Regions from separate parts of the Brevibacterium sp. CT2-23B genome, predicted to be linked through region 2. Evidence: predicted binding sites of a transcription regulator. Region 2 holds the regulator's gene; the other holds the start of a gene.

Region 1 (8,075 bases), on a different contig from region 2:
GATTCGGGCGAGAGGCATCGCTGGAAGGCATGCTCGAAGGATTCACCCAGATCAAGCAGGTCAACATCCGCATCCGCTGATCCTTTTCCCCGCCGAGGCGGCCCTGCTCTTGCGGTCGAATGTGGGGTCGATCCGATCCTCGTGATCGGGTCACCCGGTTCGCCGAGGCGGCCCCGCCTCGGCGCAGGTCGTTCCCTTCACCCCGTCGACACGGTCACCGATCCGGTGCCGTGCGGCGGGATGATGCAGTTGCCCGCGCAGCCGCCGCCGGGCATGTGCGAGTTGCCGTCCCACGAGCCGTGCCCCGGTCGGGATCGACCTCACAGCCTCGGCGGCGCGCCGGAAATTTCGGTACCGCCGATCCGGCGATAGGATAGAAGCACAGACACCTCTCGAAGGAGCACAACCTCTATGCCGCCGAACGACGACACCTCAGAACTGAGCGAGCTCGAGGTGGCCGTTTTGGAGTTCGAGCGGCGGTGGTGGAAATACGGAGGCGCCAAGGACCACGCGATCCGTGAGCGCTTCGACATGTCAGCCACCAGCTACTTCCAGATCCTCAACTCGCTTCTCGACAACCCTGCAGCTCTGGCCAGCGACCCCATGCTGGTCAAGCGCCTTCGCCGAATCCGCAGCACGCGGCAGAGCGAACGCGCCCAAGCCCGCGTCTCGAGGTAGACATGACCGACGAATTCGACGAGATCGAGCCCGGCCGGCGTAGCGGTGCCCATCGACAGGAGTCCGCGGCGTCGTCGAACATCGGTGCCATCTCGCTGGTCATCATCCTCGCCCTGGTCGCTGTCCTGCTGGTCGTGGCCGCCATCAACATCATCTTCTCTTCGATGGGCAACCCCGAGTCGAAGATCGCCGACCCTCCGGCCTCCGAATCGGCGTCGGCCGAACCCTCACCGAGTGAGAGCGAAGTCAGCGTCGCGGACGATTCGATCACCGTCGACGTGCTCAACGGCTCCGGCGTCTCCGGTGCAGCGAAGAAGTTCTCCGAGGCTGTCGAAGAGAAGGGCTGGAAGCTCGGGCAGGTCGGCAACTACTCGACGAATCTCTCTGATTCGACCGTGTACTACAACGGCGAGGAGAACGCGTCCCAGGCCAAGCTCGTCGCCAAGTCGCTGGGAGTCTCCGCCACGGAGGCCTCGTCCGACTTCGAAGCCGACATCACGGTCGTCATCTGTTCGGACATCGCCGATCGCGGACCCGAACCCAGTGGAGGCGGGGACTCGGAGTGATCCGAAGCGATTCGGCGGCGCGGCAGCGCGACTGAGTCGGCGGGATCGGTTCGGCCTCGGCCGCCTCGGCGATGAGGGCATGAGACGGCGGGGCTCCTTGGTTGCGGTCGGGTCATGGGACGGTGGGCCGCCTCGGCGAATTCCTGACCGAATGGTCTGATTTCATTTGCCGCGATCCCCGCTGTGAACAGGGCAGAAACCCTTAGGTAACGAATCTATAACAGTGTTGAACCGCTCTAGGTGGGATGCGCGCCTGCGGTAGAGTTGCAACAGCTAGGCAAGCACAGCACCTTGTGTTCTATTCGTGCTTCACCGAGATTATTCTCTAGAGGTCAATGAGAGAAGTCGCGGGGTCAGTTGAGTTTTACTAGCTTCCGTATCTCGGGTGGGGTCATCTGATCGCGGCTGCGATGCGGGATTTCAATGGCACTGCACTGTATGGAGAAGTAATGGCACAAGGTACCGTCAAGTGGTTCAACGCTGAAAAGGGCTATGGATTCATCACCCTTGAAGGCGACAACCAGGACGTGTTCGTTCACTGGAGCGCAATCCAGATGGACGGCTACCGCTCTCTCGAAGAGGGCCAGCAGGTTCAGTTCGAAGTTGGAGAAGGACAAAAGGGTCCTCAGGCGGAGTCCGTCACCCTCCTCTGAGACTGGCTGCTGTCAGCACAGTTTTCTGATCCGCTGCGGCGGGGAGTCGGAACGGCCTTCGGGCCGACCGGCACCAATCGCACGGGGGAAGCGCCGAGCAGGCAACTGCTCGGCGCTTTTCAGTGCCCGCGGGGCGCGGGGGCCGCGTCGGGTGCACCCGTGCGCTTGGACTTCGATTCAGCCCAGTGTGAGTTGAGCAGCCCATGTTGAAAACAGGGCTACTCGCCCTAAACTGGGCTGTTCGAAATCGTGGGCAATCGGGCCTGCGCCAAGCGTTTCGCGCTGGGCCGAACTGCCCGCTGCGCCTCCATCGCGCGCCGACAACTCGCGGATCTGAACTGCCCTCGCCCATCTTGGCGGGCGACAAACATTTGCACTCGCATGGGGAGAGTGCTAAATCTAGTACTGGTGAAAACCGATGGGTTCCCACCAGTCGTCTCGAGAGCGTGGTCCATATGTGGAATGGAACATGCGGACACACTCTCTGCCGTCGCGGGCGTTGACGACTGCTCTGGATTCCCACTCCACTCCATCAGGGAGGATCTAAGCCACTATGGCAAAGATGATTGCATTCGACGAAGAAGCTCGTCGAGGACTCGAAGCTGGCCTCAACCAGCTTGCGGACGCGGTCAAGGTGACCCTTGGACCCCGCGGTCGCAATGTCGTGCTCGAAAAGCAGTGGGGCGCACCTACCATCACCAACGATGGCGTCTCCATTGCCAAGGAGATCGAACTCGAGGACCCCTACGAGAAGATCGGCGCCGAGCTCGTCAAGGAAGTCGCCAAGAAGACTGATGACGTCGCAGGCGACGGAACCACCACCGCTACCGTGCTCGCACAGGCTCTCGTCCGCGAAGGTCTGCGCAACGTGGCAGCCGGTGCTGATCCGCTCAGCCTCAAGCGCGGTATCGAGAAGGCCGTTGAGGCCGTCACGAACGTCCTGCTGAACAACGCCATCGACATCGAGACCAAGGAACAGATCGCCGCTACCGCTGGCATCTCCGCCGGAGATCCCGCAATCGGTGAACTGATCGCCGAGGCCATCGACAAGGTCGGCAAGGAAGGCGTCGTCACCGTCGAGGAGTCCAACACCTTCGGACTCGAGCTCGAACTGACCGAGGGTATGCGCTTCGACAAGGGCTACATCTCCGGTTACTTCGTCACCGACACCGATCGCCAGGAAGCTGTCCTTGAGGATCCCTACATCCTCATCGTCAACTCCAAGATCTCGAACGTGAAGGACCTGTTGCCCGTCCTCGAGAAGGTCCAGCAGTCCAACAAGCCGCTGTTCATCATCGCCGAAGACGTCGAGGGCGAGGCCCTGGCCGTCCTGGTGCTGAACAAGCTCAAGGGCACCTTCAAGTCCGTGGCCGTCAAGGCTCCGGGCTTCGGTGACCGTCGCAAGGCTCAGCTCGCCGACATCGCCATCCTCACCGGTGGCCAGGTCGTGTCCGAGGAAGTCGGGCTCAAGCTCGACAGCGTGACCACCGATCTGCTGGGCACCGCCCGCAAGGTCGTCATCACCAAGGACGAGACCACCATCGTCGAGGGCGCCGGAGACGCCGAGGAGATCGCCGGACGGGTCGCTCAGATCCGCGCCGAGATCGAGAACTCGGACTCCGACTACGACCGTGAGAAGCTGCAGGAGCGTCTGGCCAAGCTGGCCGGCGGTGTTGCAGTCATCAAGGCCGGAGCCGCCACCGAGGTTGAGCTCAAGGAAACCAAGCACCGCATCGAAGATGCCGTGCGCAATGCCAAGGCTGCTGTGGAAGAGGGAATCGTCGCCGGTGGCGGCGTCTCGCTCATCCAGGCTGGCAAGGCCGCATTCGCCGACCTCGCACTCGAGGGAGACGAGGCCACCGGTGCCAACATCGTCAAGGTTGCCATCGAAGCCCCGCTGAAGCAGATCGCCACGAACGCCGGCCTCGAAGCCGGTGTGGTTGCCGACAAGGTCGCCAACCTCGAAGCCGGATTCGGTCTCAACGCCGCCACCGGTGAGTACGAGGACCTGCTGGCCGCCGGCATCAACGACCCGGTCAAGGTGACCCGCTCTGCCCTGCAGAACGCCGCCTCGATCGCCGGTCTGTTCCTCACCACCGAGTCGGTCGTCGCCGACAAGCCCGAAAAGGCCGCCGCAGGTGCAGACGCAGCTGCCGGTATGGACGGAATGGGTGGAATGGGCGGCATGGGCTTCTGATAGCCACCGCTTGTTCGATCGGCCGTGCCGGTGCCCGCAAGGGTGCCGGCACGGCCGATTTCGTGCTCGGACTCTCGGGTCCCGGCCCGACGGTCAGATCGTTCACGCGGAAGTGTCCGCTCGTCGTGCGTCGGCGACCATCATCGCCGAGGCGGCCCGCCGACCCGTTGTGACACCGCTCGGGCCCGCATAGGCTGGGTCCATGACCTTCACCGGAACCGACGCCCGCGGAAACAGTCCGAAGAACGTCTTCGTTGCAACGTTCGAGGAGAATCTCTTCAACGGCGACAGAGAAGCACTCAACGAGGTGATCGCCGACGATTGCGTGCTCCAGGTCGTTCACCCTTCCGACGTCGAAACCCACACGGGCCGAGAAGCCGTCGTCGAAGCGCTGTTGAAGTTGTCCGGCCATTCTCACGAGGTCGGCCACCTCGAAGCAGCGATCACCCACGGCAAAGCCGCGGCCGCGTGGGGATACTGGCAGGCCGAGGCCGACGGCGACGACCTGCGGCACTTCTCGCACACGATGTGGTTCACCACGCACAAAGCACAGGAGTTCGGACAGATCCGGATCTTCCAAGTCTGAGACAGTTCCGGACGTTCCCTGCCTGAGACGGTTCCGGACGTGCCCGGTCTGAGTAGGAAACGGAGTTTCCGGGCCCGAAGAGGCCCAGACCCTGCCAGACCCGGAACGTAACCTCAGTCCCAGGGATTGTCGCGGTTATGGCGGCGATGCGACCGGCGCCGGTCCCGCTCTTCCCGTCGTGAGATCTGTCCGGGAGAGTACGGCGGATGAGACGGATGCGGCGGCTGCAGGCCCGTACCGAAGTCCGCTTCAAAATCCCGCTCGGGAGGCTCACCCTCCTCGAGCTGTCGTTTGGCCTCAGCATCACCGAGCTGGGCCCGGGCTCTGCGGGTGAGCTCCTTCTTCCGGTTGCGGATGATCTCATCCTTGCGCGCGATGTGTCCCAGTCCGCCGAGCAGCGTGGGAATGATGACGAAGATCGGCCAGAAGAAGATGAACCCTCCAGAAGCGATCGACGAGATCGCCCAGATCGCCAGCACGATCCCGACCGGCCCTGCGAAAGCACCGAGCAGTGCACGACGCACCCGATCTCGGTAGTACTTCTGCGCCGCTGCATCGATCTGCTCCGGCGTGATCGGCACCCGCTCTGCCTCGAGGCGAGCCAGTGCCTGCGCACGGCCCGCATCATCGAGCTTGCCAGGCTCGACCTCGGCCGGATCGGCGAGGACGAGGTCCTCGATCAGCGCTGGGACTTCACCGAGCGTCTTGATCTTCGCAGCCGCCTCGGTGCGTTCATCGAACTCCACAACGTCGAGCTGACCGAGAGCATAACCCTCCGAGAGGACATCACTGACGACCGCGCGGTCGGCATCAGAGGCCCGGACCCGCCCATACGAGCGGGGATCTGCGCTGAACCGCGACCAGAGGGGACTGGCATTCATGGTGAATACTCTAACCCCGCGATCAGCGGTGAGACTGAGGATCAGCCGGGAATCGGGCTGGACTAAACTCGACCGAGTGGAACCCGTTGTCGTGCTCATCCTCTTCGCCGTGTTCCTCGGCGCATTGTCCCAACGCGTCACCGGGATGGGATTCGGCCTGGTCAGCGGTCCCTTCCTCGTCCTCCTCCTCGATCCGTTCAGCGGCGTCATCCTCGTCAACATCTGCGGAATCGTCGCCTCATTCTCCGTCTTCGTCCGTACCTTCGCAGAGGTGGAATGGCCGCCTTTCCGGCATCTTTCCTTGGGCGCGGTGATCGGTACCATCCCCGGCGCACTCCTGTCGTCATCGATGCCGACCCCGCCGCTGCAGATCCTCATCGGCGCACTCATCATCGTCTCCCTCATCAGTTCACTGACCTTGGGGAAGCTGGGGCGGACGATCCCCGCGAACATCGGCACACGCCTGACGGCCGGTCTCTTCTCCGGGGCGATGTCTGCCGCGGCAGGAGCCGGGGGACCGGCGGTGAGCGCCTACGCTGTGCTGACGAACTGGGAACAACGGTCGTTCGCGGCCACCCTGCAGCCTTTCCTCGTCGTCGGGACCGCCTCAGCGGTGGTGATGAAGGTGATCATCGACGGAGGGACCTGGCCTCACCTGGAGCTCGGAGTCTGGATCGGACTTGGGCTCGTCCTTGTGGCGGGCCTCGCCGGAGGCGATTGGCTCTCCCGCCATATCGACGTGGGCGCAGCGCGGATCGGGATGCTCGTCCTCGCTTTCGGAGGCGGGATCGCGGCCTTGGTCAAAGGTCTCGTGGCCCTCGTCTGAGGCGGTGGCGCACTGGCCGTCTGAGGCGGTGGCGCACTGGGCGAGCGACGGTGTTCGATGACCCGCGCGCAACGGCGTCGCGTGACCTGCATGCACCGGTCTTCGACCGCCTGGGTCTGAACCGTCATCGACGGCCGGGGACTGAGCAGATGTGGGGCACAGGCTCAGACGTCTTCCAGTTTCATCGGGCATACTGTTCGAGGACAAAGCTAGCCTGGGAGGCATGGATCGTGACTGAAGTATTTCTGTTGCTGCTCGTAGTTCTCGGGGCCGTTTTCTTCATCGGTCACCGCAAGGAGAAGAAGCGGCAGCAGGAATTGCACGCCGCTGAACTTCAGCAGGTGAAGAAGACCGCTGAAGAGGACGTCACCGCATTCGGTGAGGAAGTCGCCGAACTCGATGTCATCACCGCTGGCGTCGACCTCGATACGGGCGGAGCGCAGGACTACAAGCAGGCGCTCGACTCGTACGACGTCGCCAAGGAGACACTCGAGAAGGTCTCCGAACCCACTGACATCCGCCACGTCACCGAGGCGCTCGAAGACGGCCGCTATGCCGCCAAATGCGTTCGCGCCCGGGTCGAAGGCAAACCCCTGCCGGTGCGTCGTCCGCCCTGCTTCTTCAACCCGCAGCACGGCCCCTCGGTCGAAGACATCGACTGGGCCCCGGCCGGCGGCCAGCTGCGCCCCGTACCCGTGTGCGCTGCCGACGCCGAGCGCGTCGCCGTCGGAGCCGATCCGCTGGTGCGCAAGGTCGTCACCGGTGACGGACACACCCGTCGCGCCTACTGGGAGGCCGGGCCGGCCTACGCCGAATACAACCGCGGCTACTTCAACTCCTACGCCGGCTCCGGCCTGCTGCCCGGCGTCCTCATGGGTGCCATGATGTTCGGCGGAATGGGCGGCGGCTGGGACGGCGCCTACGGCGGCGACATGGGCGACGCCGGTGGCGATATGGGCGGAGACATGGGCGGCGGTGACGGCGGAGGCTTCTTCGGAGGCGACGGCGGTGACGGCGGCGGCCTGTTCGACGGATTCGGAGACATGTTCTGATGGACACGATCGAGATCCGCGGCGAGTCGATCAGACTCGGTCAGCTGCTCAAACTCCACGGAATCGCCGAACACGGTGCCATGGCCAAGGACATGATCGCCGACGGTGAGGTCAGCGTCAACGGCGAGGTCGAGACCCGCCGCGGTGCCACGATCCGTCCCGGCGACCGCATCGAAGCTCTCGGCGAAGTCATCGAGGTGGCGGCTGAGGAAGGCTGACAGCTTCAGATATGAGTGGAGGGCGTCCCTGCAGGGACGCCCTCCATCTGTCTGTTCGGACTGAATTGCTCTCTGTTCCGGCTGAACTGTTCTCTGTTCGGTCTGAACTGCCTACTGCAGTTCAGGAGCTCCCGGGGTGTCGTTGATGCCCGGGGCGTCCCACAGCGCCGACCAGTTCGACGTGTCCTCTTCGAACGGCAGCTCGTTCGAGAGGATGCCCTTGACCTGGATCTCCAGGGGATTGTCCCGCTGCTTCGGTCCCAACTGCACGAACGGATAGAAAGTCCCGCGCTTGTACTGGTAGACCAACGCCATTCGACGCCCATCGGGATGGACGAAGTACACGGTTGTGCACAGCAGCATCGTGTCGAAGCCCTGATTGACCAGCGCGGAGTTCACGGCGTGGATGTTCGTGACG
Region 2 (8,075 bases):
CGGTGAGGTCCCTCCGAGCGACGGTTCGCTGCCGACATCGGTGGGGATCGGGGCCGCGGAGCGGGGGCTGAGCCTCTACATCCACGTCCCGTACTGCCGGGTCCGCTGCGGCTACTGTGACTTCAACACCTATACCGCCGACGATCTCGGCCCGGGCGCGTCCCGCGAGGACTACCGCAGTAATCTCGCCCGTGAGCTCGATCTGTCCGTGGCCACCCTCGCCGAGGCGGGGGCCGGCGACCGTGAGGTCTCGACGATCTTCTTCGGCGGGGGCACCCCGACCTTGCTCGCAGCGGATGTGCTCGCCGGGGTGATGGACGATGTCCGCGCCCGCTTCCGCCTGGCCGAGAATGTCGAAATCACCACCGAAGCCAACCCCGACACCTTGGCCCCCGCCTACATCGCGACCCTTGCCGGAGCCGGTTTCAACCGGATCTCCATGGGTATGCAGTCGGCCGTGCCGCACGTGCTTGCGACCTTGGACCGCACCCACGATCCGGAGAAGATCCCCGAGGTGGCGCGCTGGGTCAAGGACGCCGACCTCGAGCTCAGCCTCGACCTCATCTACGGCACCCCGGGGGAGTCGATCGACGATTGGCGGCGCTCTCTCGACGTGGCCCTGTCCAACGAGGTCGATCACATCTCGGCATATTCCCTCATCGTCGAACCGGGAACGAAGATGGGCGCGATGGTTCGCCGTGGCGAACTGCCGATGCCTGATGAGGATGACCTGGCCGACAAGTACGAGATCGCCGACGCAGCGATCTCCGCTGCTGGTCTGCACTGGTACGAAGTGAGCAATTGGTCGACCGGACCTGAAACCCGCTGTGAGCACAATATGGCCTATTGGCGCAATGCGGACTGGTGGGGATTCGGGCCCGGGGCCCACTCACACGTCGGAGGTGTGCGGTTCTGGAATGCCAAGCACCCCCGTGCCTGGGCCGATCGGCTGTTGGCGGGGGAGTCTCCGTCGATCGGTCGTGAGGTCCTCGACGATCAGACCCGGGAGATCGAACGGATCATGCTGGCGGCCAGGATCGACCGCGAGCTGCGTCTGGATTCTCTGGCCCCGGGCAGCGAGCAGGCGATCAGAACCTTCGTCAAACAGGGTCTGCTCGACGCCGATGGTGCCGCGGCCGGCTGGTTCCAACCGACTCTGCAGGGACGTCTCATAGCCGACTATATGGTGCGCATCCTCACCGAATACGTGTGAAAGTGTCTCGCCCCGCCACTCGGGAACGAGCGGCAGGGCGAGATGCTCAGCTAATCTGGCGGGGTGAGGCTGTCACTGCGCGTCAGATCACTTGATCCAGTTCGGCGTCATCGGAATGCGGTAGCCCTCACCGCGGTTGGCTGCCATGCCGGCGATGATCTCGATGACGATCATGTAGATCGAGAGCACCGGCAGGAGCAGGAGGATGAGGAAGCCGATGCCGACGATCGTGAGGATTCCGCCGATCAGTCCGATGCCGAACGCTGCGATGACGCCGACGATCAGCAGATTCAGCGACTGTGCGCCATGATGGCGGAGGAACGGCGACTTGTCCTTGTTGATGATGAAGAGGATGAGCGTGACGATCCAGCCGACACCGACGACGTAGGTGGCGGCGTGAGCGAGGTGCGACCACAGTGCGGTCGTCCGTTCACTCTGATCTGCATTCCAGAAGCCGAGCGAAGTCGGGCCGTAGGCCGCATCCGGCAGTTCGGCCCCCATGGGCACTCCGGCGGCAGCCGACTGCGCCGAGGATGCTCCCTGGAATCCGTAACCGGGCTGAGAGTGTCCCTGCGGAGCGCTGTAGGGCTGCTGAGAACCGTACGGCTGCTGGGCGCCGTCCGCCTGATGTGAACCGTAGCCCGGCTGCGAACCATACGACTGCTGAGGATTCTGCTGCTGGGAGCCGTAGGCCGGATTCTGCTGCTGGGAGCCGTACCCGGCTTGCGGCTGCGAGCCATAGCCCGACTGCGATCCCTGCTGAGGGGTCTGCGGCTGCGAGCCGTACTGGGCCTGACGATCCTGCTGGGCCTGACCACTCTGCTGTGGCTGCGAACCCTGCTGTGGCTGCTGGGTGTACGGCTGCTGCGAGCCCGACTGCGGGGAGTAGTTCGGAGGCATCGGCTGTGACTGTTCGTTGTTCGGCTGCTGCGGGTTGTCCGACATGAGAGTCCCTTCAGAGTGTGCGATCACTCCACACTAACCCAGAGAGTCCGGGCAGCCCCAGAGAATCCGGGGTGAGCGGGAATGGTCACTTCACGAAATTGATGGTGAGCGGGAACTTATACCCCTCACCCTTGTTCGCTGCGACGGCCGCGATGATGTAGAAGACGCAGTAGACGAGCGGGACGATGAGCGCCGCATACATGACGATGATGCCGATCCCGAAGGTCACCAGTGCCAGGATGAAACCGACGAAGCCGAAGACGAAGAGTGCACCGAAGGTGACGATCGTGTTCGTGATCATCGCGTTGAGCCCCTGGCGTGAGTGCTCGCGGACGAACGGGGATTCGTCCTTCTTCACAAGGAACATGATGAGCGGCATGAAGCCGAAGATGAGCGAGCCGAGGTGGGTCCACAATGCCGTGGTCCGGTCGGGTTCGTGGGCCATCCAGAACTGCTCGGAGCCGGGTCCGTAGGCTTGCTCAGGCAGGGAGCGGGAGTCGAACATCGCCGGGTTGTGCATCTGCGGCATACCGTAGCCCGGCTGTGCGCCGTATCCCGGCTGGCCCCCGTAGCTCGGCTGAGCGCCGTACGCCTGCTGCGAACCATACCCCGACTGCCCACCGTAGCCCGGCTGACCGCTGTGCGTCTGCGGCTGCGAATACTGCTGGCCCTGCGGCGCGTAGGGCTGCTGCGAACCGGAGGCCTGGGAGTAGTTCGGCGGCATCGGTCGGCTGCCCGGCTGCTCGGGGTGGTACGACATGGGGATCCTTTCGAAGAGTGCTTGCCATTCACCCTAGCCGAGCCAGGTGTCCCGAGGATGTCGGGAAAGCCTCACTCCTGTGACAGATTCGGCACACGCCGACAGCTCCGCGTGACCATGACGCTCCACCGCGCCGCACCACCGCCGACTCTCAGCCGACGGTGACGAAGTCGATGAGCTCCTCGACCCGACCGGACAGCGTCGGTTCGACATCAGCAATGGTGCTCACCTTCCCGAGGATGCGCACCCACCCGCGGGCAACGTCCCGATGGTCGGCGTGCGGCCATCCGATGCGACGCAGTATTCCCGTCTTCCAATCCTCACCGCGGGGGACGACCGGCCACTCGCGGATGCCGACGACATGGGGCTTCACCGCCTGCCAGATATCGACATACGGGTGACCGATGATGTGGACGACATCGCGGTAGCGCGGATCGGCACGGACCGCCTCGGCGATCTTCGATTCCTTCGTCCCGCTCACCAGATGGTCGGCGAGGACACCGACTCGATGGTCCCGATCCGGACCGAAGGCCTCGAGCTTGTCGGCGACATCATCGAGACCGCCCAGGGGTTCGACGACGACGCCTTCGATGCGCAGATCATCGCCCCAGATCTTCTCGACGAGTTCGGCGTCGTGCTTGCCCTCGACCCAGATTCGCGACCTACGAGCCACCCGAGCCTTCGCTCCGACCACGGCGCGAGACCCCGAGGCCGTCCGTCCGGGCTGCTGCGCCTTCTTCTTCGGCAGCTGCACATCGACGGGCTGGCCCTCGAGGAGGAAGCCCGGCCCCAGGGGAAAGGCACGTACCTTGCCGACGCGATCTTCGAGCTTGACGACGACACCGGCCGTGGTCTTCTCCGCGCCGACGACAGCGCCGACATAGCCGCTCATCGCATCCTCGAGAACCATGCCCAGGCCGAGCTCGACCTGACGGGACTTCTTCGGGCGGTGCGACGACGGGGAGGAGCCGGAGAGCACATCGGGGCCATATCGATCAAAAGCATTCACGGGCATCCACCATAATCAAGGACGGACCCGCAGGCGTGCAGACCCGCAGGCCACCCCAGAAATGAATTCCGGGAACGAGAGGCGTAGAATTGGCACTCAGACTCACAGAGTGCCAAGCGCAGGCACGGGACCGCGATGGATCGGCGAGACGGAGAGGAGATCCGCGATGAACGACAGCAGACGTGCACAGGTGCTGCGCGCCATCGTCGAGGACTTCGTCGCCACCAACGAACCCGTGGGTTCGAAGGCGATCGTGCAGCGCCACACCCTCGGCGTCTCTCCCGCCACGATCCGCAACGATATGGCCGCGCTCGAACAAGAGGGCTATATCGCCCAGCCCCACACCTCTGCCGGGCGGATCCCCACCGACCTCGGCTACCGGATGTTCGTCGACCGGATCGACGAGTTCAAACCGCTGACCACCGCCGAGCGGCGCGCGATCTTCCAGCTCATCGACGGCGACGTCGATCTCGACGAGATGCTCGACCGCACCGTCCGCGTCCTCTCCGGCCTCACCCGACAGGTCGCGCTCATCCAATACCCGACGGTGTCGCGGGCGCGCATCAAGCACATCGAGATCGTCGGTCTCGGACCCGGCCGGATCCTCGTCGTCCTCATCACCGATGCCGGCCAGGTCGAGCAGAAGACCGTGATCACCCCGAGCCCGCTCGACGAAGACGCCGTCCGCGGACTGCGCGATCAGATCAACGCCGAATTCGCCGGACGCACACTCGCGCAGGTCTTCGGATCGGCCCCCGCCGCCGAGGCGACCGCCACCGAATCGAGTGAGCCGACCGCCCGTGACGACTCCGGGCTCAAACAGGTCAGAGCCGCCGTCGTCGACCTCGTGGCCGCGACGCGTGAAGAGCGCATCATCATGGCCGGCACCGCGAACCTCGCCCGCTCCGGAAGCGAATTCGGAGAGAAGATGGCCCCGATCCTCGAAGCCTTCGAAGAACAGGTCGTCCTGCTCAGGCTGCTCACCTCGATGGCAGAAGACCACGAGGAGATCAGCGTGCGCATCGGGCGTGAGAATACTCACGAATCATTCAGCTCGACTTCCGTCGTCGCCGCCGAATATGGTCATGACGCGGGTTCCTCGGCCAGACTGGCAGTGCTCGGCCCGACCCGAATGGACTATCCGACGACGATCTCGGCAGTCCGTGCCGTCGCCAAATACGTGTCCTCGATCCTCGATCGAGGGTAGGTCTCTTGACATCGACCAGGGGCACCCGCAGACGGGCAGCGCAGAACCGGTGAGCACCGCGCAGCAGCGCAGCCACCACCACGAACAGAGAAGACCACTACGTCAGGGAGAGAGAAGTTTCTGTGGCCGATCACTATGAAACACTCGGAGTGTCCAAAGACGCTTCCGCGGCTGAGATCAAGTCGTCGTACCGGAAGCTGGCACGCAAGTACCACCCGGACGTCAATCCCGGTCACGAAGACGAATTCAAAGCCATCTCACTGGCCTACGATGTGCTCTCCGACCCGGAGAAGCGCCGCAACTACGATATGGGCGGCGGCGAGAACGGCCAGGGCTTCCCAGCCGGCGGCGGCTTCGGCGGATTCGGCGACATCTTCGAGACCTTCTTCGGCGGCGGCGGCGGTCAGGCCGGGGGTCCGATCCCACGCACCCAGCGCGGCAAGGATGCCCTCGTCGGCGTCAATATCGACCTGAAGACCGCGGCTTTCGGCGGCACCGTCGACCTCGATGTCACCACTGCAGTCGTCTGCGACACCTGTTCGGGCGCCGGCACGCAGGAAGGCACGAAGATCGAGACCTGCTCGCTGTGCCACGGAGCCGGCAGCGTCCAGCGCATGACCCGGACCCTGCTGGGGCAGATGGTCACGAACCAGACCTGCAACTCCTGCCACGGCTTCGGCACCGTCATCCCGAACCCCTGCCTCAACTGCCAGGGCGACGGACGAGTGCGCAAACAGCGGACCATGAAGATCCGGATCCCCGCCGGGGTCTCCGACGGCACCCGCATCCAGCTGAGCAGCCAGGGTGAAGTCGGCCCCGGAGGCGGACCCGCCGGTGACCTGTTCGTCGAGGTCATGGTCACCCGCCACGAGGTCTTCCAGCGCGACGGCGACAACCTCCGGGCCGCCGTCTCCGTGCCGATGACCGCAGCGACCCTGGGTGCGACCATCCCGTTCGAGACCTTCGACGGCACTCAGGACCTCACCATCGCCGCCGGCACCCAGTCCGGCACCATCGTCAAACTTCCCGGGCTCGGAGCCGCCCGCCTGCGTTCGGAGACCCGCGGCGACCTGCTCATCACCGTCGACGTCCTCACCCCAGACAAACTCGACGACGAACAGCGCGAACTGCTCGAGAAACTCGCCGAACTGCGCGGCGAAGAGACTCCGCGCGCCCAGATCTCGACCGAGAACCGCGGAATGTTCTCCCGCATGCGTGAGAGGTTCGCCGGTCGGTGAGTCTTCCCGTCTTCCGTTCCGCCACCGCCGCCGAGGCGGTCGTCGGGTCCGCCCTCACCCTCGGTGAGGACGTGGCCGGGCATGCGGTGCGGGTGCGTCGGATCGGTCCCGGCGAGGAAATCGACATCGTCGACGGGGAAGGCACACGTGCGCGCGGAACCGTCACGGCCGCCTCGGCGAATGAGCTGACGATCGATGTCACCGAGGTGACGGTCGAGGAGCGCACGGGCCCGCGCCTCGTCCTCGTCCAAGCCCTGGCCAAGGGCGACCGGGACCTGCAGGCCATCGAAACAGCCACGGAGATCGGCGTCGACGACGTCATTCCCTGGGCCGCTGAACGCTCGATCGCCGACTGGCCGGCCAAGAAGCGGGAGAAGATGGCCGCGAAATGGGAGAACCTCCTCGGAGCGGCCTCCCTGCAGGCCAGACGAGCACGATTTCCCATCCTCCACGACCTCGTCCGCGGTGCCGCCCTGGCCAAGACCCTCAACGACGCCGATGCGGTCTTCGTCCTCCACGAGACCGCTCAGCGCAGGCTCTCCGAAGCGCTGAACGACCTGATCGCGAACGACTCGGCACAGCTGCCGGAGCGCATCGTCTTCGTCGTCGGCCCCGAGGGCGGCATCAGCGACGGCGAACTCGATGCACTGACCGGCCGTGGAGCAACCCCGGTGCTGCTGGGACCGACGATCCTGCGCTCGTCATCGGCGGGACCCGCCGGTCTCGTCCTGGCCCAGAATTCATTGGGCCGTTGGTGAGGCATCGGACTAGGATGGAAGCACACTCAGGCGCTGCCGGTGACGGTGCGCTCACTTGCAAAGGAACATTCTGGACATCACCCCACCGAACCCGAACTCCATGAACCCCACCGACTCGGACACCGGCGACGGTGCCGCACGCGATGATGCCGTGACGGACACCCAAGGTGCCGATCGTGACACCGTGCGATTGGTCATCCCCGACTCCATCGACCTCGTCGCCTTCTTCGGTCCCGGGGAATCGAACCTGCGCGCCCTGGAGAAGACCTTCGCCGACCTCGACATCCACGTCCGGGCCAACCAGGTCCAGGTCACCGGCGAGGCGTCACGCGTCGAAGCCTTCGTCAGCGTCATCGGGGAACTCAAGAAACTCCACGCGGCCGGCCATCGCATCAACGAAGAGACGATCGAGAGGGTCACGACGTTCTCCTCCGAGGGAGCGGCCGCCTCGGCGGTGCTGGGCACGAACATCCTCTCCACCAGGGGAAAGTCGATCCGTCCGAAGACGATGGGCCAGCACGACTACGTCAGGGCCATCCGCAACCACACGATCACCTTCGGCATCGGTCCGGCCGGAACCGGCAAGACCTACCTGGCGATGGCCATGGCCGTCAACGCCCTCCAGCACAAAGAGGTCTCACGGATCATCCTCACCCGGCCGGCCGTCGAAGCCGGGGAGTCCCTGGGCTACCTGCCGGGCACGCTCAACGACAAGATCGACCCGTATGTGCGTCCGCTCTATGACGCCCTGCACGACATGGTCGACCCCGAATCGATCCCGCTGCTCATCGAGACCGGAACGATCGAGGTCGCGCCCCTGGCCTATATGCGCGGGCGCACCCTCAACGACGCGTTCATCATCCTCGACGAAGCGCAGAACACGACGGCCGAGCAGATGAAGATGTTCCTCACCCGCCTCGGCTTCGGATCACGCATGGTCGTCAC

The links. The regulator HrcA, encoded in region 2, represses chaperone genes, less so after heat shock. The targets are predictions, from matches to a motif close to TTNGCACTCGNNNNNNNCGAGTGCNAA.
Region 1: groL (chaperonin GroEL) is a predicted target of HrcA. The motif match lies at 2,268-2,294, and genes of this name have one in related genera.

The regions. Positions count from the first base shown of each region.
Region 1 is NZ_JABBYK010000003.1:12,589-20,663, reverse strand. It holds gene HIM68_RS08715 (aldehyde dehydrogenase family protein) at 1-80, shown strand, start outside; gene HIM68_RS08710 (DUF3263 domain-containing protein) at 412-678, shown strand; gene HIM68_RS08705 (LytR C-terminal domain-containing protein) at 681-1,244, shown strand; gene HIM68_RS08700 (cold-shock protein) at 1,694-1,897, shown strand; gene groL (chaperonin GroEL) at 2,451-4,094, shown strand; gene HIM68_RS08690 (DUF4440 domain-containing protein) at 4,297-4,680, shown strand; gene HIM68_RS08685 (DUF1707 domain-containing protein) at 4,794-5,561, opposite strand; gene HIM68_RS08680 (sulfite exporter TauE/SafE family protein) at 5,638-6,387, shown strand; gene HIM68_RS08675 (hypothetical protein) at 6,618-7,439, shown strand; gene HIM68_RS08670 (RNA-binding S4 domain-containing protein) at 7,439-7,657, shown strand; gene HIM68_RS08665 (hypothetical protein) at 7,769-8,075, opposite strand, start outside.
Region 2 is NZ_JABBYK010000001.1:862,210-870,284, reverse strand. It holds gene hemW (radical SAM family heme chaperone HemW) at 1-1,213, shown strand, start outside; gene HIM68_RS04070 (DUF4870 domain-containing protein) at 1,301-2,158, opposite strand; gene HIM68_RS04065 (DUF4870 domain-containing protein) at 2,244-2,918, opposite strand; gene HIM68_RS04060 (DUF3097 family protein) at 3,070-3,933, opposite strand; gene hrcA (heat-inducible transcriptional repressor HrcA) at 4,094-5,134, shown strand; gene dnaJ (molecular chaperone DnaJ) at 5,257-6,372, shown strand; gene HIM68_RS04045 (16S rRNA (uracil(1498)-N(3))-methyltransferase) at 6,369-7,130, shown strand; gene HIM68_RS04040 (PhoH family protein) at 7,231-8,075, shown strand, end outside.